DNA from 2 places in the Streptomyces sp. NPDC051909 genome. Region 2 is predicted to be linked to the other one. Evidence: riboswitches for the same ligand, from Rfam matches in the RefSeq annotation. Region 2 holds a riboswitch; the other holds the start of a gene.
The links. Region 2 has a riboswitch for ZMP and ZTP ahead of AB0M18_RS20105 (bifunctional 5,10-methylenetetrahydrofolate dehydrogenase/5,10-methenyltetrahydrofolate cyclohydrolase). Riboswitches for the same ligand answer to the same signal wherever they lie in the genome.

Region 1: linked by a shared signal. The riboswitch ahead of glyA (serine hydroxymethyltransferase) and the one ahead of AB0M18_RS20105 (bifunctional 5,10-methylenetetrahydrofolate dehydrogenase/5,10-methenyltetrahydrofolate cyclohydrolase) in region 2 are both predicted to bind ZMP and ZTP.

The regions. Positions count from the first base shown of each region.
Region 1 is NZ_JBFAYA010000001.1:452,216-456,670, reverse strand. It holds gene trpS (tryptophan--tRNA ligase) at 1-526, opposite strand, end outside; gene glyA (serine hydroxymethyltransferase) at 639-1,928, opposite strand; ZMP/ZTP riboswitch at 2,002-2,092, opposite strand; gene rocD (ornithine--oxo-acid transaminase) at 2,201-3,415, shown strand; gene AB0M18_RS02295 (glutathionylspermidine synthase family protein) at 3,481-4,455, opposite strand, start outside.
Region 2 is NZ_JBFAYA010000012.1:18,218-22,672, reverse strand. It holds gene AB0M18_RS20115 (SWF or SNF family helicase) at 1-450, shown strand, start outside; gene AB0M18_RS20110 (hypothetical protein) at 475-1,221, opposite strand; gene AB0M18_RS20105 (bifunctional 5,10-methylenetetrahydrofolate dehydrogenase/5,10-methenyltetrahydrofolate cyclohydrolase) at 1,370-2,233, opposite strand; ZMP/ZTP riboswitch at 2,262-2,368, opposite strand; gene AB0M18_RS20100 (GAF domain-containing protein) at 2,513-3,802, shown strand; gene AB0M18_RS20095 (aldehyde dehydrogenase family protein) at 3,848-4,455, shown strand, end outside.

The DNA of each region.
Region 1 (4,455 bases), on a different contig from region 2:
ACGTCTCGCCGAAGCGCCCGTTGAAGCGCTCCGCGAGGTCGCGGGTCAGCTCGATGTGCTGGCGCTGGTCCTCGCCGACCGGGACCTGGTGGGCCTGGTAGAGCAGGATGTCGGCGACCTGGAGGATCGGGTACGTGAAGAGGCCGACGGTCGCGCGGTCGGCGCCCTGCTTCGCGGACTTGTCCTTGAACTGGGTCATGCGGGAGGCCTCGCCGAAGCCGGTGAGGCAGTTCATGACCCAGCCGAGCTGGGCGTGCTCGGGGACGTGGCTCTGGACGAAGAGGGTGCAGCGCTCCGGGTCGAGGCCGGCGGCGAGCAGCTGGGCGGCGGCGAGCCGGGTGTTGGCGCGCAGCTCGGCGGGGTCCTGCGGGACCGTGATCGCGTGCAGGTCCACGACCATGTAGAAGGCGTCGTGGGACTCCTGCAGCGCGACCCACTGCCGGACGGCGCCGAGGTAGTTGCCGAGGTGGAACGAGCCTGCGGTGGGCTGGATTCCGGAGAGCACACGAGGTCGATCAGAGGCCATGCTCATCATTCTCTCAGGTGTGCGGAGCGTTCCCGGACTGCCCGCCCACCGCGGGCCGGTGAGACGCGGAACACACCCGCGTCTCACCCGGTCGAGCGGGCGTCGAGCGGGTTCAGACGGGCAGGCCCGGGGCCGGGAAGGCGCCCATGAGCTCGGCGACCTCGGCGCGGATCACGGCGAGCGCGTCCTCGTCGCCCTTGCCGGCGGCGGCGACACCGCGGTCGATCCAGTCGGCGACCTGCGGCATGTGGTCCGTGGTGAGGCCGCGGGAGGTGAGGGACGGGGTGCCGATGCGGACGCCGGAGGGGTCGAAGGGCTTGCGGGGGTCGTAGGGGACGGTGTTGTAGTTCACGACGATCCCGGCCCGGTCGAGGGCCTTGGCGGCGATCTTGCCGGGGACCTCCTTGGGGGTGAGGTCCATGAGGATCAGGTGGTTGTCGGTGCCGCCGGAGACCAGGTCGAAGCCGCGGGCGAGCAGCTCGTCGGCGAGGGCCTTGGCGTTGGCGACGACGGCGTGGGCGTAGTCGCGGAAGGCGGGCCGGGCCGCCTCGTGGAGGGCGACGGCGATGGCGGCGGTGGTCTGGTTGTGCGGGCCGCCCTGGAGGCCGGGGAAGACGGCCTTGTCGATGGCCTTGGCGTGCTCGGCGCGGGACATCAGCATGGCGCCGCGCGGGCCGCGCAGGGTCTTGTGGGTGGTCGTGGAGATCACGTCCACGTGACCGACCGGGGACGGGTGGGCGCCGCCGGCGATGAGGCCGGCGATGTGGGCGACGTCGGCGACGAGCACGGCGCCGGCCTCGCGGGCGATCTCCCCGAAGGCGGCGAAGTCGATCGTGCGGGGCAGCGCGGTGCCGCCGCAGAAGATCACCTTGGGGCGCTCGGCGAGGGCGAGCTCGCGGACCTGGTCGAAGTCGATGAGCCCGTTGTCCTGCCGTACGCCGTACTGGACGCCCCGGAACCAGGTGCCGGTGGCGGAGACGCCCCAGCCGTGGGTGAGGTGGCCGCCCATGGGCAGGGCCATGCCCATCACGGTGTCGCCGGGCTGCGCGAAGGCGAGGTAGACGGCGAGGTTGGCCGGGGAGCCGGAGTACGGCTGGACGTTGGCGTGGTCGACGCCGAAGAGGGCCTTGGCGCGCTCGATGGCGAGGGTCTCGACCTGGTCGATGTTCTGCTGGCCCTCGTAGTAGCGGCGCCCGGGGTAGCCCTCGCTGTACTTGTTCTGCAGCACGGTGCCGGAGGCTTCGAGGACGGCGGCGGAGACGTAGTTCTCGCTGGGGATGAGCCGCAGGGTCTCGGCCTGCAGCCGCTCCTCGGCGCCGACGAGCGCGGCGAGCTCGGGGTCGGCGGCGGAGAGCGCCGGGTGGTGGGCGGGAAGGTCCGGGTGGTGGGCGGGAAGGTTCATGGCGTGCGTTCCTCCGGGCAGGAGGTCCCGGTGCGCTACGCGCTGCGCGGCACCACGCGGGACCTGTTCGGTTCCGGGATGCCCAGGCGGGCGGCACCTCGTGTGGTCTGCCGCGCACGGCTCCCCCGGGGTTGGTTCCCCGTACGCCAGTCGCCGTGCGTGTTTCCACAGTAGCGGGCGCGTCGTCGCCGGAGGTTTCCCCGTCCGGCATGCGAGCGACGATAAGAAAAGGGAGCCACACCCTCCCCTGCCGCAGGACGAACGGAGATCCCGTGTCGAGTACGCCGAGGACGCAAGACGAGATCGCTGCCGCGGACGCGCACAGCGCCCACAACTACCACCCGCTGCCCGTGGTCGTCGCCTCCGCCGAGGGCGCGTGGATGACCGATGTCGAGGGGCGCCGCTTCCTCGACATGCTCGCCGGGTACTCGGCGCTCAATTTCGGCCATGGCAACCGCCGCCTGATCGACGCCGCCAAGGCGCAGCTGGACCGGGTGACGCTGACCTCGCGGGCCTTCCACCACGACCGGTTCGGCGCGTTCTGCGAGCGCCTGGCCGAGCTGTGCGGCAAGGAGGCGGTACTGCCGATGAACACGGGGGCGGAGGCCGTGGAGACGGCGGTGAAGACCGCCCGGAAGTGGGGGTACGAGGTGAAGGGCGTGCCGGACGGGCACGCGAAGATCGTGGTCGCGGCGAACAACTTCCACGGCCGGACGACGACGATCGTCAGCTTCTCCACGGACCACGAGGCGCGCGACCACTTCGGCCCGTACACGCCGGGCTTCGAGATCGTGCCGTACGGCGATCTGACCGCCCTGGAGGCGGCGGTCACCGAGAACACGGTGGCGGTGCTGCTCGAACCCATCCAGGGCGAGGCGGGCGTCCTGGTCCCGCCGCCGGGCTATCTGCGCGGGGTGCGGGAGCTGACGGCCCGGCGGAACGTGCTGTTCATGGCCGACGAGATCCAGTCGGGGCTGGGCCGCACGGGCAGGACCTTCGCGTGCGAACACGAGGGTGTGGTGCCCGACGTCTACATCCTCGGCAAGGCGCTCGGCGGCGGCGTGGTGCCGGTGTCGGCGGTGGTCGCCGACCGGGACGTGCTCGGCGTGTTCAAGCCGGGCGAGCACGGCTCGACCTTCGGCGGCAACCCGCTGGCCTGCGCGGTCGCCCTGGAGGTGATCGCGATGCTGCGCACCGGCGAGTACCAGGAGCGGGCCGCCGAACTCGGCGAGCACCTGCACGCGGAGCTGGGCCTCCTGGTGGGCGGCGGCGCGGTGGAGGCGGTGCGCGGCCGGGGCCTGTGGGCCGGTGTGGACATCGCACCCGCGAAGGGCACGGGCCGGCAGATCTCGGAGCGGCTGATGGAGCGGGGTGTGCTGGTGAAGGACACGCACGGCTCGACGATCCGGATCGCGCCGCCGCTGGTGATCTCGAAGGAGGACCTGGACTGGGGGTTGGAGCAGCTGCGGGCGGTGCTTTCGGAGTGACGGCCGCCCTCGCCCAGGGCCTGTCCGGCGGATCAGGGTCGGACAGGCCCTAGGGGGGTGTCCGGCTAGAGGATCACGTGCGGGATGAAGCGCGCGTACTCGTCCGTGACCGGGCCCGCCGACTCGCGGATGCCGAGCCCCGCCGACTCGTCGCCGACGGTCCACGCGCCGAGCACGACGCGGTTGCCGTCGAAGTCGGGCAGCGGGGCGAGCTCCTGGTAGCAGACCGGCTCGTCGCCGAGGACCACGGGCGTGCCCGGCTCGTGCAGGGTGACGCCCGCGCCCTCGCGGCCGAGCAGCGGCTTGGCGACCCAGCCGGTGGTCGTGGCGAGTTCGCGCGGCCCGTCGAGGTAGGCGGGCAGCAGGTTGGGGTGGCCCGGGTAGAGCTCCCAGAGGATCGCCAGGAGCGCCTTGTTGGAGAGCAGCATCTTCCAGGCGGGCTCGATCCAGCAGGTGGTGCCGCTGCCGCCGCCGTTGTCGAGGGTGTCGAGGACGTACGGGCCGAAGCTGTCCGTGGTCAGCCACTCCCACGGGTAGAGCTTGAAGCAGGCGCGGATGAAGCGCAGCCGGTCGTCGACGAAGCGCCCGGAGATGTGGTCCCAGCCGATCCGCTCGACCGAAAGCGCCTCGGTCGCGAGGCCGGCCTGCTGGGCGGTCTCGCGGAGGTACGCGACCGTCATCAGGTCCTCGCCGAGCTCGTCGACGTCGGAGTGGACGAAGTGCACGGGGCTGCCGGGCGGCAGCAGGTGCGCCTGCCGCTTCCAGGCGTCGACGAGCCGCTCGTGGAGGGAGTTCCACTGGTCGGCGCCGGGGAAGCGCTCCTCCATCCAGAACCACTGGGGGCTGGCGGCCTCCACGAGGGAGGTGGGGGTGTCGGCGTTGTACTCCAGCATCTTCGCCGGGCCGGTGCCGTCGTAACGGAGGTCGAACCGGGCGTAGATGGTGGGGAGTTCGGCGCGGCGGCGCCAGGACTCGGCGACCCGGGAGGCGAGCCGGCGGTCGGTGATGCCGAGCTCGGCGAACCGGTTCTTCTCGACGAT
Region 2 (4,455 bases):
CTCCTCACCGGGTCCGCCTCCTTCGACGACCCTCCGCTGACGCCCGCTCAGGACGCGGTCCGGCTCGCCGCCGGCTCGCCCGCCTCCTGGCTCGCCACCCGCCTGGCGACCGGTTCGGGCCGCACCCGCCCCGAGCTCGCCCTCGCGGTCCGGGCCTGGCGCATGGGCGGCCCGGCCGGTCTCGCGGTCCTGGCGGAGGACTGGATCCCGGGCCCGGAGGCGCTGCGCCGCGCCGAGACGCAGCTCGCCGAGGCATGGGAGGAAGACGAGCGCCCTGCCCTGCTCCCGTCCGGCCCGGCCCGCTGGACCGTGGACGGCACCGGACTGCAGCTGCGCCTCGGCGAGGACGGCCGCTGGTGGCCGTACCGCGAGGAGCCGGCCGGCTGGGCCCCGGCGGGCCCGCCGGACCCGGACCCGGCGGCGGCGCTGGCGGGGGCGGCGGGCGTCTGAGTCTCCGAGCTCCCGCCCCCGGCATCACCGCAGGCGCGCCGTCAGCTTCCGCCCGCTGTCCGAGAGGACGGCGAGGCTGCAGGCGACCGTGTCCTCGCCGAGCAGGTAGCTGGTGCGGTACGGGTACTGGACGAAGGTGGCCCAACGGGTGCCGAGCGGCTGGAGGGCGGCCTTGGCGCGCAGCGGGGCGCGGCACAGGGTGGCCGCCGCTTCCCGTACGGCGTCGTCGTCGGCGTACCGGCCGGTGAGGGTGAGCCGGGCGACGAGTTCGGCGTCGTGCGGAGTGTGGCAGGCGCGGGGGACGACGGTGCCGGGCGCGTCGCGGTCGATGTCGAAGCAGTCGCCGACGCGCAGCACGTCGTACGGGCGGGCCGCGGTGGTGCGGGGCCGGGGGCTGGTGGTGCCGGGGGCGGGCGTTCCGGTCGTGGCCGGGTGCGCGGGGCGGGCGTGGTTCGTGCCGGGCGCGGCGGTGGGGCGGGCGCTGCGGGTGGGCTGGGGCGAGGGGGTGCCGGTGCGCGCGGCGGGGGTCCGTCCGGGCGGCGGGACGGACGTGCCCGCCGTGTCGCGGGCGGCGGCGGTGGTGTCGGGGACGGCCGGCGCGGGAGCGGTCGCGGTGGCGCGCGCGTGGCCGTCGGCGGTCCCGCCGCGCGCGGTGACGGAGACGGAGAGCGCCAGGACCGCCGCGAGCGCGGCGACCGGCAGGACGACGACGCCCGGCCGTCTCGGTGGCCGGGCGTCGCGGGACGGGGTTTCCGTCGGCGGGTGGAGCATGGGATCCAGGGTCACCCGACCGCGCCCATGTGGCGACCGATACCGGTGAGTTGGGCGGCGCCCGTACAGAACCGTGACAATCCGGCGGCGTGGGCGGGATCCGCGCCGTGCCCCCGTGATGTCTGCCGTCCCATGGGTGCGTCCGGCCCTAGCGGGCGGCGAGGCCGAGCTGCCGCTCGGCGGCGTCGACGGTCTGGGCGAGCAGGACGGCGATGGTCATCGGGCCGACGCCGCCGGGGACGGGGGTGATGAGGGAGGCGCGCTCGGCGGCGCTGTCGAAGTCGACGTCGCCGACGTTGCCCGGGTTGTAGCCGGCGTCGATGACCACGGCGCCGGGCTTGATGTCCTCGCCCTTGATGAAGTCGGGCTTGCCGACGGCGGCGACGAGGATGTCGGCCTCGCGGACGGCGGCGGAGAGGTCGGTGGTGCGGGAGTGACAGTAGGTGACGGTGGCGTCGCGGCCGAGGAGCAGCAACCCGGCGGGCTTGCCGAGGATGGCGCTGCGGCCGACGACCACGGCACGCTTGCCGCTGAGCTCGACGTCGTACGCGTCGAGCAGCCGCATGATGCCGCCGGGGGTGCAGGAGACGAAGCCGGGCAGGCCGAAGCCCATGGCGGCGAAGGAGGTCATGGTGACGCCGTCGACGTCCTTCTCGGGGGCGATGGCCTCGAAGGCGGCGCGCTCGTCGATGTGCGGGCCGACCGGATGCTGGAGCAGGATGCCGTGCACGTCGGGGTCCTCGGAGAGCGCGGTGATCGCGGCGACGAGTTCCTCGGTGGTGGTCTCGGCGGGCAGCTCGACGTGCCGGGAGCGGATTCCGGCCTTCGCGCAGCGGTTCTGCTTCATCTTCACGTACGTGACGGAGGCGGGGTCCGCACCCACGAGGACGGTGGCGAGGCAGGGGGTGGTGCCGGTGCGGCGGGTGATCTCGGCGGCGCGGGCGGCGGTCTCCTCGACCGTGCGGCGGGCGAGCGCGGTGCCGTCCATGAGACGTGCGGTGCTGGTGGACATGGGAGCTCCTGAGCGTCGTCGCTGACCGGTTGATCGCCCAGGCGCACGGCAGTGGCACGGCCGCGTGGAACGCGCGCGTCCGCCGGGCCGCTCCCCGGTGGTGATCCACCTCAAGCGCCAGTCACGGCCCGCGCACCACTCTACGTGACGCCCAGGTGAGAGCTGTCCGTCAGGCATCGGTCAGGACGCATATGCGGGCCGGTCCGGACGCTTGTCGAGGCGCCGTGCGCGCATGACGATGGCGTCCACGGTGCGGACGACCTCGATGGGGAGGCCGAGTTGATCGAGACGACGTCGGCGGACACGGACGGTGCGGCGGTGCGGCGGGCGCACGAGGCGTTCACGGCGGGCGGCCCGCTCGGGGCGCACCCGGACACCCCGCCCGTACGGCCGCTGGTCGCCGAGTCCTGGCGGCGTTCGGCACGGGCGCGGGTGAGTCCGGACGGCGCGGCGCGGGTGGAGCTGGACGAGGAGGAGCTCGCGGGGCACCGGGAGGGGCATCCGCTGGCGGCGGCGATGCCGGTGGTGCGGGAGCTGATGGGGGCGTACGCGCGGGACGGCGAGCATCTGCTCGCCGTGTGCGACGCGGCGGGCCGGATGCTGTGGGTGGAGGGGCATCCGAGGACGCTGCGGCTCGCGCAGGGGATGAACTTCGTCGCCGGGGCGCGCTGGTCGGAGTCGGCGGCGGGGACGAACGCCCCGGGGACGGCCATGGCGGTGGACCGGCCGGTGCAGGTGTGCGCGGCGGAGCACTTCCGGCGGCCGGTGCAGGCGTGGACGTGCGCGGCGGCGCCGGTGCACGATCCGCACAGCGGGCGGCTGCTCGGCGCGGTGGACATCACCGGCGGGGCGGGGCTCGCGCATCCGCACAGCCTGGCGTTCGTGCAGGCGGTGGCGCGGGCGGCGGAGTCGCAGCTGGCGCTGGTCTCCCCCGGCCCGGCGGCGGCCCGGCCCCGGCTCAGCGCGCTCGGCCGGGACGAGGCGCTGCTGCAGGTGGCGGGGCGGCGGCTGCGGCTGAGCCGCCGGCACAGCGAGATCCTGGTGATCCTGGCGCACCGCCCGGAGGGCGTGCCGGGGGACGAGCTCCTCACGCTGTTGTACGAGGACGAGTCCGTCACGCCGGTCACGCTGCGGGCGGAGCTGTCCCGGCTGCGGGGCCTGCTCGGCCCGGAGTTCCTGGCCTCGCGTCCGTACCGGCTGACCGAGGAGGTCGACGCCGACTTCGCAGCGGTGGACCGGCGGCTGTCCTCGGGGGCGGTGGCGACGGCACTCGGCGGATACGCGGGGCCGCTGTTGCCGTCCTCGTACGCGCCGGGGGTCGTACGGCTGCGGGAGCGGCTCGCCGGCCGGCTGCGGGCGGCCCTCGTGGACCGGGGCGATCCGGGGCTGCTCGCGGACTGGGCGTACAGCGCGTGGGGCGAGGACGACGTGGCGGTGTGGCGGGCGCTCGCCTCGGCCGTACCGGCGGCCCAGGCGCCCGCGGTACGGGCCCGGCTGGCCGCCCTGGACGCGGAACTGTCCTCGGGCGCAACGGGGTTGCAACGTCGGGGCGCGCACCATCGGCCGTGAACGCCGGCCGAGGGCGGCCGGCGCGGTCCGAAGGAGGTCCTGCCCATGACCCGTTACGCCGCACCCGGCACCGAGGGTTCGCCGATGTCGTACGCGAGCCGCTACGACCACTGGATCGGCGGGGAGTACGTGGCCCCGGCGGGCGGCCGGTACTTCGAGAACCCGAGCCCGGTCGACGGCCGGCCGTTCACGGAGGTGGCGCGCGGCACCGCCGAGGACGTGGAGCGCGCCCTGGACGCGGCTCACGCGGCGGCTCCGGCCTGGGGGCGCACGGCGCCGGCCGACCGGGCACAGGTGCTGCTGCGGATCGCCGACCGGATGGAGGCCTCATTGGAGGCGCTGGCGGTCGCGGAGAGCTGGGAGAACGGCAAGCCGGTACGGGAGACCCTGGCCGCCGACATCCCCCTCGCGATCGACCACTTCCGCTACTTCGCGGGGGCGCTGCGCGCGCAGGAGGGCGCGCTGAGCCAGATCGACGAGGACACCGTGGCGTACCACTTCCACGAGCCGCTGGGCGTGGTCGGGCAGATCATCCCGTGGAACTTCCCGATCCTGATGGCGGTGTGGAAGCTGGCGCCGGCGCTCGCGGCGGGCAACTCGGTCGTCCTCAAGCCGGCCGAACAGACCCCGGTCTCCATCCACTACTGGATGAG